Regions from separate parts of the Micromonospora sp. WMMD812 genome, predicted to be linked through region 2. Evidence: riboswitches for the same ligand, from Rfam matches in the RefSeq annotation. Region 2 holds a riboswitch; each other region holds the start of a gene.
What was found. Region 2 has a riboswitch for cobalamin ahead of O7603_RS32205 (ribonucleoside-diphosphate reductase subunit alpha). Riboswitches for the same ligand answer to the same signal wherever they lie in the genome.

Region 1 (4,273 bases), 120 kb from region 2:
GCCGACGAAGGCGCTGGTGGACAGGGCGTACTGCCCGAAACCCGCGCCGGCGCCGAACAGGATCGCCGCGGCGGCGCCACTGGAGGCCCCGGAGTTGATGCCGAGCAGATAGGGGTCGGCCAGCACGTTGCGCACCATGGCCTGCAGGGCCACCCCGCACACCGCCAGTCCGGCGCCCACGAGCATGCCGAGCAGCACCCGGGGCAGCCGGACCTGCCAGACGATGGCTTCCTGCGGCAGCGTCCAGGTCACGTCACCGGGAAACCCGAACAGCTGGTGCCCGATGATCCGCGCCACGGTCACCGGAGGGATCCCGATGGCACCGGACCCGACCGCGACCACCCCGGTCAGGACCAGCCCGACCGTCAGCACGAGCAGCCATGTCCCGGTGCGGCGTCGCTGCGCCGCGACACCGAGCGGGTCATCCTGCTCCGTCAGCAGGCTGGTGGTCATCGCCGCACTCCTAGCTGCACCACTATTGCTTCTGCACAATATTGGCAACAAGCTAGCAGCAAGATCAAGGCTCGAGGAAGCCGATGCGCCCCTGTTCACATCCGAGATGCCCGGCGTTCGAGCTGGGGTCCGATCCGGGCGCTCGTCCGCCCAGCCGCCGCCGCACTCTGGTGGGGAGGGCGGCAACTCCGCCGCGTGTCCGGGCGGATTGGCACGTCGTGGTGGGTCCCGGGCAACGCGGCGGTCGTCGGCCTTCGCGCGAGCGCGCGTCCGGTGACCACCGCCGCGACCAAGGGCCTCGGCGGTGGCTCCACCGACGGGGGCGACGCGGAACCCGACTACCTGATGTCCGTGATCGGCGCGTCGCCGGAGGGCGCCAGACCTCGGCTCACGCCGAGAGCGCCAGACCTCGGCTCATGCCGAGAGCGCCGGCGCTGAGGTCGGCACCGCGCGTGCGTGGACGTGCCGGTCGACGAGCGCGCCGAAGAGCAGGCCGAGCGTGGCCCAGGTGACGAGTTGGGTGCCGAGTGAGGCGAGCCGGAAGTTCCAGAGCACCAGGGCGGGGAACCCGTCAGGCACCTCGCTGATCGTGGGCAGGGCGATGTGGACGATCGCGATGACGACGGCGAACGCGACGGCGGCCAGGATGGTGGCGTTCCATCCGCCGAGTCGAGGGTGCAGCCAGCGTCCGAAGGAGACGGCCAGCAGGCCGGCGGCGACCGCGATGACGATCATGAGGAAGTACAGGCCGGTCCGTTGTCCGAGGGTGTCCGGATTGCCGGTGGCCGGCGGGTTGGCCGGATACTTGAGAAAGGGCACGAACGCGACGGTCACGAAGCCGCCGAGGGCGACCAGCGCGGCGGTCGCGCGTGCGGTGAAGCGGCCGATCCGGCCGTACGCGACGGCGAAGGCGAGCGCGAACAGGCCGCCGAGCGCGACCCCGTACACCACGGTGGCGGTGGCGAGGCCGACCGTGCTTTGTACGGTGCGGCTCACCAGTTCGGGTTCGCCGGCCTCGGCGTGTCCGGCGTGCGAGGCGGCGTGGGCGGCTTCGAAGTCGATGGCCTGGCCGACCGGGCCCTCACCGAAGGCGGTGGCGAAGAGGAAGGCGGCGGCGCCGGCGGCGAGCCCGACGAGCATGCCGCGGACGAGGAGCGAGCGTGCGGACAGCATGAGGTCTCCGGCCGGGCTCAGTGGCAGGGGAAGCCGAGCAGGTGGCGTCCGTCGTGCACGAACTCGTGCACCGTCTCGCCGGCGAACACGGAGAGGACGCCCTGCTCGACGCCGACGAAGTAGAGCAGCACGGCCGCGAGCAGAGTGCCGAAGAGCGCCCAGGGCAGGATCTGGCGCAGCGGCACGGCGGCCGGTAGCGGCACGGCGGTGGGGGTGGGCAGCGACACGTCTGCCATGACATGGACCTCCTCGGGATCACGCGTCCCATAGTGGGTGCCGTGACGGGGAGGGTCTGACTCCCGGCCTTGTGGGGCTCCGCCCGCAAGGCCCGGTTACAGTGGCGCGACCGTGCCGGGATTTCACCGGCTTCCTCCGACCGTCACGCTGGTGCCCCGGACGGTACGGACGCCGGCGAGCGGTGTCAACGGGTGAGCCGTCGTCCGCAGCGGTGATGGTCGCAACCTGTCGGACGACACCGACGAGTCGGAGGTTGGCAGCATGAGCAGTCGCCTGATCCTCGTCAGCCACGCACCGACCACGGCCACCCGCGCCGCCGCCTTTCCACGGGACGAGCCACTCGACGCGCACGGGTTGGCCGCCGCGACCGCCCTCGTCGGCGCGCTGCCCCGCGCCGACGAGGTGCGCTGCGGGCCGGCACGACGGTGCGTGCAGACCGCCACCGCGCTCGGGCTCACGCCAACCGTCGACGAGGACCTGCGCGACGGCGACCTCGGCACCTGGGCCGGCCGTACCCTCGACGAGGTCGCGGCGGGCGAGCCGGACGCGATCGCCGCATGGCTGACCGACCCGGCTGCCGCGCCACACGGCGGCGAGTGCCTGCGCGACCTGCTGGACCGGACCGCGGGTTGGCTGCGGGCGCTGCCCGACGCGGCGCGCACAATCATCGCCGTCACCCATCCGATGGTGATCCGCGCCTGCATCGTGACCGCGATCCACGCCACGCCCGCGTCGTTCTGGCGGATCGACATAGCCCCGCTCACCGCGACCGTCCTTCGTGGTGGTCCCGCCAGGTGGACGCTGCGTACGACGGCCGGCCCGTTGACCTGACCAAGCCGGAAGCCGCTCCCGGAGGCGCCGCGGTCCACCGGATCCGCCCGTGGCGGATCACCCCGGTTCGGTCCGGTCGGCGCGGGCGTGCGCGGCGCGGGCGCGCGGCCGACCGAGGACCACGGTGGCGGCGAAGAGCACGATCATGCTGGCGACGCACCAGATGGCGAGCTTGGCCGCCGGCCAGAAGGCCGCTTCCGGAAAGTAGATCACCGACTTGATCAGATCGGAGCCCAGCCCTGGGATGTCCCACAGGTGGACGCTCCGGAAGAACCCGGGCAGGAACTCGGGCGGGTAGATGCCGCCGGAGCCGGGATTACCCAGCACCACCAGCAACAAGATGATCAACCCGGTGCCGAGCCGCGCGAGCCAGCTCTGCACGGCGGCCGCGAAGAGCGCGGCGGCGAAGGCCAGGAGCGCCCCGGCGCCGAAGAGGCTGACCAGGTGCCGGTCCCAGACTCCCAGACCGGGGCCGGCGAGGAGCGCACCGGCGAGCCCGAGCAGGGCGGCGTGCAGGGCGAGGCCGCTGATCCGCAGACCCGCCCGGGCCACGTTGCGGGGCACCGTGCCCAACGTCAGATTGAGGGCGATGCCGCCGAAGTAGCCGCCGATGACCAGGCCGATGGCCATGTAGAACGGCACCACCCCGCGTGGGTCGTCGTCGTCGACAGGTGCGGCGTCGGTCACTGTGAGCGGCACCTGCGCGCGTTGGGTCGCGACCGTCAGAATCCGTTTGATCAACTCGGTGGCCGGGGGCCCGGCGGCGCTGGCGATGGTCAGGGTCAGTCCGGGTGGGTCGCTCGCGCTGGCCAGCACCGCGTAGATCTCGCGCCGGTCGAGCGCCCGCTCGGCGGCGGTGCGGTCGTCGTACTCGGTCGCCTTGAGCTGCCGGCCCTGCGTCCGGACAGCGGCCAGGAGGTTCTCCGCGGGCTGGTCGCCGCGGATCACGCCGACCGGAACGTCCTTCGGCTTGGGGTCGTGCAGGGCGCCGACGTAGGCGGCGATGAACCCGCTCCCGATGATCAGCGCGACGAGCAGTGGACCGATGGCGCTGGTGATCGCATGCCGCAACGGCACCATCGCAGGCGGCTCGCGGCGCGGGCGGACCGCGTTCTCGACACGCTTCCGCTCGTCGTCGGCCCGCTCCGGATCCGGTTCGGCCATGTGCATATAGTCAGGCTATGTGAACAATCGTCGCTTTATCTGGGCAATGCCGCGCGGAACGGATGACGCTGTCCCTGATGTCGAGGGAGATCGCCCGGCCGGTGCCCGCCTGGTTCATGGCCGAGATTTCGGAGGGTCCGGTTTGACGCGCCCCGCAGGCGTCAGCTCCATAACCCCGGTGACCGTGGTGGCCGACGCGCTCATCGCCGACCAGCAGGGCCGGATTCTGCTGACCCAGCCAACCTACCGGCCGGACTGGGTGCCGCCGGGCGGCGACGTCGAAGCTGGTGAGACTCCCGAGCAAGCCTGTGCCCGGGAGGTGGCCGAAGAGATCGGTGTGCGTGTCGTGCCCGCTCGGCTGCTCGTCGTCGACTGGCTGCCGACCCACCGGTACCGGGCGGAACCGATGGTCTAC
Region 2 (4,273 bases):
AGTGGAGGTCGACCTCCTCGACGGTCCAGGTGTTCTTGATGGCGTCCTTGAACCGGTCGAAGAAGTGGGGGTAGCGCATGGGCCGCAGGGTCAGGTCCATGCCGGGGTCGAGCAGCATGTGCCGCTCGCCGGCGCTGGTACTGGTGCTGATGCGGGTTTCGGGAATGGTGGTCACTGGCAGGCCTCGCAGCTTTCCGGGTTCTCCAGGGAGCAGGCCAGCGCCTCGTCGTCACTCATGGCGACGATCGGCTTGAGCGCCGGGGTGACGGCGACGGTCGCCTGCTGGATGCGGGTCGCGGGACGCGACCGCAGGTAGTAGGTGGTCTTGAGCCCGGACTTCCAGGCGTACAGGTACATCGAGGAGAGCTTGCCGATGGTCGGCGCGCTCATGAACAGGTTCAGCGACTGCGACTGGTCGATGAACGGGGCGCGGGCGGCGGCCAGGTCGATCAGGGCCCGCTGCGGTAGTTCCCACGCGGTACGGAACAGGTCCCGCACGTCGGCTGGCAGGTCGACGATTCCCTGGACCGAGCCCTCGGCGCGCTTGATCTGTTCGCGGATCGGCGCCGTCCAGAGCTCCCGCGCCTTCAGCTCACGGACCAGATACGTGTTGATCTGGAGGAACTCACCGGACATGGTCTCGCGCTTGAACAGATTGGATACCTGCGGCTCGATGCACTCGTAGCAGCCGGCGATCGAGGCGATCGTGGCGGTCGGAGCGATCGCGACCAGCAGGGAGTTCCGCAGGCCGTGCGCGGCGATCGTCGACCGTAGCGCCGCCCACCGGTCGAGCTGGGTGGGCTCGACACCCCACAGGTCCGGGTGGAGCTCGCCCTTCGCGGCGCGGGTCTCGGTGTACGCGGGGTGCACGCCGAACTGCTCGGCGAGCGCGGCCGACGTCTCCAGCGCCGTCAGGAAGATCTCCTCCTGCACCCGGGTGGACAGCTCCCTGGCTCCGGCAGAGTCGAACGGCAGCCGCAGCGTGAAGAACGCGTCCTGCAGGCCCATCAACCCGAGCCCGACCGGACGCCAGCGGGGGTTCGACACCGCCGCCTGATCCGACGGGTAGTAGTTGATGTCGATCACCCGGTCGAGGAAGACCACCGCGGTACGGACCGTCGCCCGCAGCTTCTCCCAGTCGACGCCCTCGGCGGTGACATGGGCGCCGAGGTTGACCGAGCCGAGATTGCACACGGCGGTCTCCGCGTCGCTGTTCACCTCGAGGATCTCGGTGCAGAGGTTGGACAGGTGGATGGTGTTGCCGGGCAGGCCGGTCTGGTTGGACAGCCGGTTCGAGGCGTCCTTGAACGTCATCCACCCGTTGCCGGTCTGCGCGAGAGTCCGCATCATCCGCCCGTACAGATCCCGGGCCTTGACGGTCCGGACGGACTTCTTCTCTGCCGCCCGGTACGCCTCGTCGAACGCCTCGCCGAACAGGTCGGGCAGCTCGGGCGCGTCGGACGGGTCGATCAACGACCAGTCCCCGTCCGCCTCGACCCGCCGCATGAACTCGTCCGGGATCCAGTTCGCCAGATTGAGATTGTGCGTACGACGGGACTCCTCACCGGTGTTGTCCCGCAGCTCCAGGAACTCCTCGATGTCCGGGTGCCAAGGCTCGAGGTAGACGCAGGCCGCGCCCTTGCGCCGGCCACCCTGGTTGACCGCGGCCACCCCGGCGTCGAGCGTCTTGAGAAACGGCACGATGCCGTTCGACTTGCCATTCGTGCCGCGGATCAGCGCACCCCGGGACCGCACGCGCGACCACGAGATGCCGATCCCTCCCGAGAACTTCGACAGCTTGGCGACCTGGTGGTACCGCTCGTAGATCGAGTCGAGTTCGTCGCGCGGAGAGTCCACCAGGAAGCACGACGACATCTGGGTGTGCCGGGTCCCGGAGTTGAACAACGTGGGCGAACTCGGCAGATACGCCAGGCTGGACATCAGACGGTAGAACCCGATCGCCTCGCCCGGCGTCTGCGACAGCCCACAGGCGACCCGCAACAGCCAGTACTGCGGCGTCTCGACCACCAACCGCGACTCCGGATGCCGCAACAGGTACCGATCCGCGACCGTCCGCAGGCCGAAGTACTCGAACCGCAGATCCCCGTCCGGGTCCACGGCGTCGTCGAGCTTTCGCGCGTTACGCGCCACGAACGTCGCGGTCTCGTCCCCGATCAATCCCAGGCCATGGGCGTACGCGATGGACTGGCTGAAGCTCGCCACACCCTGCCCACGGACCTCCTTGTCCACGAACGCGGCCAGCAGCCGCGCCGCCAACTTCGAATACTGCGGCTCCTCGCCGATCAGCTCCGCCGCCGTCTGGATCGACAGCTTGTCCAGTTCGGCCGTGGTCGCCCCGTCGTACAGCCCGCTGATCGTCTTCGTGGCAACCCGTAGCGGGTCCACCTCGTCAAGGTCGGCGACCCACCGTTCCACCGCCTTGACGATCTTGTTGACGTCCACCGGCTCGGTGTGGCCGTTGCGCTTACGGACCCGCATCACATGCCGACGCTGCTCCGGCACTGCCTGGTCGGCTGCGGCCTTTTCCTGCGTCGCCGTCATGTCCCCCTCCTCACGCCTGTCCACGAGGTCGACGATCGCGCAGGAGGAACGCCACTGGTCGCCTGACGGCGCGCCCGCCATGACTGGCTGGCTGATGGCGTCGGCCGTCCCACGCGGCCTTCGACCGCCGCACGCGACGCGTGCGGCGCGCTGGCAGGTCTTCGGACTCGTGGGCGTGACAGGACACCTGTCGCCTACTGGCCGTCGCTTCCCAGACCTCGCGGTCCAGTGCTGTGTGACGGCGGTCGTTCCCACTCACCGCTGCGGGGCAGTCCCGGATTCACACCGGGTTCCCTCTTGCCTCGACTACCACCGACCGGTAGCCGAACCAGCTGCAAGTGACACCATATATGGGCGCGGCGAAGACTCCGCAACACCAGATGCTGTGTCGGCGTGTCGCAGCGGAGGGTCACGCAGATCTCGCCTCAGGTGAGCGCGCAACCACCGCTCGACCGTTCGTCACCGCCGCCGTTTGATGCTTGCTCTCGGCGCCAGACGGCCCGTGAGCCGCCTCACGCATCTGATGTCGCGGGACTTGTCGGGGCGGTCCCTTCCTCGAAGGAGCCGGCGCCCCGTAGGCGTTCCGCCTCGACCTGGGACGGCTCGCGCTCGACCGGCATTGGCCGGCTGGCGGCAGGCGATCGCTCGTGACCGCGCGGCCTGGGACTGGAGAACGTCGCCGCGATCCCGTACGAGGCCTTCCGCGAGGCCCGTCGCAGCGTGGCCAGGACGGCCGGACCGACCACGAGGATCGCCACGGTGTTGGTGATGGCGCGGCCGGTGTCCCATCCCGCGGTTGAGGTCAAGAGCGTGAAGATGGCGAACCGATGCAGGTTTTCCAGCACCGGGGCACCCGCGACGTAGGAGATGGGCCGATGTACGAGGCGAGTTCCCGCATCACGTCCTCGTCATCCGCCGGCCGGGCGTCGTCCGGGTCCACACTTGCCGCGGAGTGCCACGCGTCGGCGAATCCATAGCCCGGAGTGGTCGAGGACGTCATGTGCCGTGCAATTCCTTCCCGGTTCGGCGATCCCGGCTCGGGAAGGTGGAGGCAGGGCCGGAGATGCACCCGCCTCGCCCTGGGCCCTCCCGCGAGGCCGTCGGCGCGCATGCGACTGCACACGCGGCGTGGGCAGGTCTTCGGACTCGCGGGCGCCACCGGACGAATCCGGTCTCCTAGTGGCCGTCGCTTCCCGGACCCGGCGTGGCGTCCAGTGCGTGTGACGGCGGTCGTTCCCACTCACCGCTGCGGGGCAGTCCCGGATTCACACCGGGTTCCCTCTTACGACGCCCGGGCCGATCGGGCCCGCGCGAACCAACACCGGCTCCCATCCTGGAGCCACGATCCACGGCGGGTCGACGCACCAGGCCGCCGGCTGGCGCGGCGCCGATCCTCCTGCCACCCGTTCACCGTCCGCGCGGTGCCCTCTTGGCCTCGGGACTCCGACGGGCACGCCCCGGCCGGAGCCGGGAGGACCCGAGGTCCCCGGCTCCGGCACGGTGACGTCCTCTGTCAGCCGACCGGCATGGCGGGTATCCGGTCCGGACCGAGATGCCGGGCGTACGCGGCGGTGGTGAAGAACGCCGGTAGGTTCTCGCCGAGCGCGGTGTCCTCGACGATCCGCGCGGCCTGCTCGGCGCGGTCCCGGTCGCTGCCGTCGCGCTCCGCGGCCAGGGCGGCAAGCTCCTCCGCGAGGATCGACCGAACCAG
Region 3 (4,273 bases), 600 kb from region 2:
GTCGGGCGCGTACCGGGCCAGCACGGTCACCCGGGGGTCGGCCAGCAACTCCGGGCGGAACAGCGCGCCGCCGCCGTGCGCGGCCGCCCAGGCGGCCAACCGGTCCGGGCTGGTCACCGGAGTCAGCGGCACGGCGCCGGGCCGCTGAGCGGCGGACCGCCCGGTCCCGGGCCGGCGAGCGGCGGGCGCGTCGGCGGCAGGCTCGCCCAGCGCCGGCGGGTCGGCGGGTGGCCGGTGGATCCAGTCGGCGGCGAAGAGCACGCGGAAGCCGTACGGTGCGAGGTCGAGGTCGGCGAAGCTGTCCTTCACCGACGCGCCCGGGCCGTCGTCGATGCGGTTCAGCAGGACGGCGGCGCGGACCCCGGGCCGCAGCGTGACGGCGTCCGGGTACCAGGGCGGCGAGCGGCGCGGCACCGACCAGGCGTCCGCGTCGGTCCGCCCGGCCAGGCCGTGGCTGGCGCACACGCTGCCGCACCACTGAGCGTTGTCGGCGGCCGCCCGCACCGCCACCGTCACTCCGGCCACGGCCCGACCCTACCGAGGTCGCCGGGGTCAGGTCGCTCCCATCCGGCTCGCAGCGGATTGACAGGAAACGGTGCTGCACTGGAGGAGCACCGAGGAGAGGAGGGGGCATGGGCTGGTTCAACCGGCGGTCACGCGCCGCCCACGGGGCACCGACGAAGCTCGACCGGGAGGCGACCCGGGAGGACCTCGCCGCGCTGGAGGCGTTCGTCACCAGCCGGCAGGGTGTGGAGTTCTACCTGGAGCCGGAGACCACGGCGACCGACACCACGGTGGTGGCGATCGCCCACGACGGCGAATGGATCCGTCGGCGCACCGGCTCGCCGCGGGCGGCGGCCGACATCGCCCGCCGCCGCGCCGTCCCGCTGTACGAGGCCGCCCGCACCGGCTACCCCGAGCGGATGCGCGCCTGGAACCGGGCCCACCCGGAGCGCCGGATGCGCTGACCGGTCCCGCGCCCCGCCGGCCGCCGGATGACGCGCGACCCGGGATGGGCGCCGGCGTGCCGGCTCAGGCGCCGTCGATCTCCGCCCGGGCCTGCTCCAGGGTCATCGCGTCGCCGTGGCTCGACACGTACCACCGGTAGTCCTCGTCGAGCAGCCGGCGGAGCAGCGCGACGTCGAGGCCGTCCGCGGGCTCGCGCAGGTGCGCGGGTGGCGGGTAGTAGCAGTCGCCGAGGAGCATGACGCCGGAGTCCGGCACCAGCACCACTGTCGAGTCCGGCGCGTGCGCGCCGCCGACGTGCCGCAGCCGTACGCCGACCGGCAGCTCCTCCTCGTCGGTGAAGGTGCGGGTGGGCGGCAGCACCGCGAAGTCGTCCCAGGAGTCCACCGCGAACGCCCGGGCCCGGAAGCTCGGGGCGAGCCGCGGATTGGCGCGGACCTGCTCGCGTAGGTAACGGTGGCTCCACGGCCGGGCCGCCTCGGCCCGCAGCAACTCGCCACCCGTGACGTGTCCCACGATCTCCACGCCGGGCCAGGCGCAGGCGCCCCAGACGTGGTCCCAGTGGTGGTGGGTGTAGACCAGCCAGCGCGGCGGCGGCAGCCCGGCGGCGTCCAGGGCGGCGCGGATCTCGCGGGCGTGCGCCGGGCTCTGCCCCGCGTCGATCAGCACACTGCCGCGTTCGTCGGCCACGACGGCGACGCCGGCCTGGACGGCCTCCGGGTCCGGATCGCCCGGGCAGAGCCAGACGCGACCGGCGAGATGGTGGAACCGCATGGCGATGATGGCCGTCATCCTCCCCGTCGATCCGAGCCGGTCGCTCGTGCCGGCCCGATCCTATGCCCGGCCACCGTCCACACCGGGCGTTCCACTCCGACATCGTCATCAATCGATGGTTTGGGCGACGGTGACCAGCGGGGGCGGCGTTGACCGGCGTCGGACGGGTGTGGCAGCATTCGCGGCCTGACGGCAGTGAAGGAAGCCGGTGCGATTCCGGCGCGGTCCCGCCACTGTCACCGGGGAGCGATCCCCCCTCGTGAGCCACGGCCGTGCGTGCGCGGTTGGAAGGCCGGGGGTGAGCGTCGATCCGGGAGCCAGGATACTTCGGCCGTCGGGACGTACCCCAGGGCGTGGACACCCGAGGAGGACCCGATGACGCACCGCGTCCGCAGCGCCGCCGGCGATCGCCGTGACCGGCCCGCATTCACCTCCGGCGGAGACGTCGGCCTCGCATCCGGCCGCGCCGGCCACTGACGTACGCCCCGCGCCGCCCGTCGGCGTCGGCCCGTGGCCGACGACCCCGCCGGCGGCCCGACGCGGTCGCTGACCCCGCGCCCACCCGCCCGCCCGGCCGCCCACGCGGCGATCCGGGCGTCACTCTCCGGAGCTGTCCGTGCGCACCCTGCTGCTCTCCACCGCCGACACCGACCTGCTGGCCGCCCGCGCCAGCGGCGCCGACTACCGGCTGGCCAACCCGGCCCGCGTCGACGCCGACTCCGTGCCCGCGCTGCTCGACGGCGTCGACCTCGCCGTCGTACGGCTGCTCGGCGGCCCCCCGGCGTGGCCGGACGGGCTCGCCGCGGTGCTCGCCTCCGGCGTGCCCACGGTCGTGCTCGGCGGCGAGTCGGTGCCGGACGCGGAGCTGATGGCGGCGTCCACCGTGCCGTCCGGGGTGGCCACCCAGGCGCTCGCGTACCTGGTCGAGGGCGGCCCCGCCAACCTGGCCGAGCTGGCCCGGTTCCTCTCCGACACGGTGCTGCTCACCGGTGAGGGCTTCGCGCCGCCGGCGCCCACCCCGACCCACGGTGTCCACGGCGACCGCCCGGCGCACCCGGACCGCCCCACGGTGGGGATCGTCTTCTACCGGGCGCACGCGCTCGCCGGGAACACCGGGTTCGTCGACACCCTCGCCGACGCGGTCGAGGCGGCCGGCGGCAACCCGCTGCCCGTCTACTGCGGCTCGCTGCGCGGGCTGACCGCCGGCGACGGCCCGTACGACCTGCTCGCCCGCTGCGACACCCTGCTCGTCACCGTGCTCGCCGCCGGCGGCACCGTCGCCGCCGACGCGTCGGGCGGCGGCGACGAGGACGCCTGGGACGTCGGCGCGCTCGCCGCGCTGGACGTACCGGTTATCCAGGCGCTCTGCCTGACCAGCACCCGCGACCAGTGGGCCGCCTCGGACGCCGGGCTGTCCCCACTGGACGCGGCCATGCAGGTGGCCGTTCCCGAGTTCGACGGCCGGATCATCACCGTGCCGTTCTCGTTCAAGCGGATCGACCCCGACGGCCTGTCGGTGTACGCCGCCGACCCCGAACGCGCCGCCCGGGTCGCCGGCATCGCCGTCCGCCAGAGCCGGCTGCGCCGGCTGCCGAACGCCGACAAGCGCCTCGCCGTCGTGCTCAGCTCGTACCCGACCAAGCACTCCCGGGTCGGCAACGCGGTCGGCCTGGACACCCCCGCCTCCGCGGTGCGGCTGCTCGCCCAGCTCGCCGAGGCCGGCTACCACCTCGGCGACGCGCCGCCGCCCGACGACGGGGACGCGCTGATCCACGCGCTCATCGCCGCCGGCGGCCACGACGTCGAATGGCTCACCCCGGAGCAGCTCGCCGCCGCCGAGGCCCGGGTGCCCGGCGAGGTCTACCGGCGCTGGTTCGACCAGATCCCCGGCGAGCTGCGGGAACGGATGCGCGCCCACTGGGGCGAGCCGCCCGGCGCGCTCTACACCGACGGCGGCGACGTCGTGCTCGCCGGGCTGCGCTTCGGCAATGTGGTGCTGCTCATCCAGCCGCCCCGCGGCTTCGGCGAGAACCCGATCGCCATCTACCACGACCCGGACCTGCCGCCGAGCCACCACTACCTGGCCGCGTACCGGTGGCTCGCCGCGCCCCCGGCCGACGGCGGCTTCGGCGCGGACGCCGTCGTGCACCTCGGCAAGCACGGCACCCTGGAGTGGCTGCCCGGCAAGGGCCTCGGGCTCGCCGCCGACTGCGCCCCGGACGCCGTCCTCGGCGACCTGCCGCTGGTCTACCCGTTCATCGTCAACGACCCCGGCGAGGGCACCCAGGCCAAGCGGCGCGCGCACGCCGTGGTCGTCGACCACCTGGTGCCGCCGATGGCCCGCGCCGAGACGTACGGCGAGCTGGCGAAGCTGGAGCAGCTGCTCGACGAGTACGCCACCGTGCAGGCCCTCGACCCGGCGAAGGTGCCGACCGTGCGGGCGCAGATCTGGGCGCTGGTCCGCGCCGCCGAGCTGCACCACGACCTGCACGCCGAGCACATGCCCGACGCCGACGACTTCGACGACTTCGTG

Region 1: linked by a shared signal. The riboswitch ahead of O7603_RS32890 (CbtB domain-containing protein) and the one ahead of O7603_RS32205 (ribonucleoside-diphosphate reductase subunit alpha) in region 2 are both predicted to bind cobalamin.
Region 3: linked by a shared signal. The riboswitch ahead of cobN (cobaltochelatase subunit CobN) and the one ahead of O7603_RS32205 (ribonucleoside-diphosphate reductase subunit alpha) in region 2 are both predicted to bind cobalamin.

Annotation. Positions count from the first base shown of each region.
Region 1 covers NZ_CP114904.1:7,113,949-7,118,221, forward strand. The annotation lists gene O7603_RS32880 (iron ABC transporter permease) at 1-453, opposite strand, end outside; gene O7603_RS32885 (CbtA family protein) at 868-1,626, opposite strand; gene O7603_RS32890 (CbtB domain-containing protein) at 1,644-1,862, opposite strand; cobalamin riboswitch at 1,894-2,036, opposite strand; gene O7603_RS32895 (histidine phosphatase family protein) at 2,125-2,694, shown strand; gene O7603_RS32900 (hypothetical protein) at 2,752-3,864, opposite strand; gene O7603_RS32905 (NUDIX hydrolase) at 4,001-4,273, shown strand, end outside.
Region 2 covers NZ_CP114904.1:6,989,108-6,993,380, forward strand. The annotation lists gene O7603_RS32200 (ribonucleotide-diphosphate reductase subunit beta) at 1-118, opposite strand, end outside; gene O7603_RS32205 (ribonucleoside-diphosphate reductase subunit alpha) at 172-2,562, opposite strand; cobalamin riboswitch at 2,697-2,910, opposite strand; partial or broken gene O7603_RS32210 (hypothetical protein) at 3,075-3,428, opposite strand; cobalamin riboswitch at 3,676-3,897, opposite strand; gene aceB (malate synthase A) at 4,076-4,273, opposite strand, start outside.
Region 3 covers NZ_CP114904.1:458,590-462,862, forward strand. The annotation lists gene O7603_RS02015 (hypothetical protein) at 1-525, opposite strand, end outside; gene O7603_RS02020 (hypothetical protein) at 633-968, shown strand; gene O7603_RS02025 (MBL fold metallo-hydrolase) at 1,033-1,758, opposite strand; cobalamin riboswitch at 1,939-2,068, shown strand; gene cobN (cobaltochelatase subunit CobN) at 2,357-4,273, shown strand, end outside.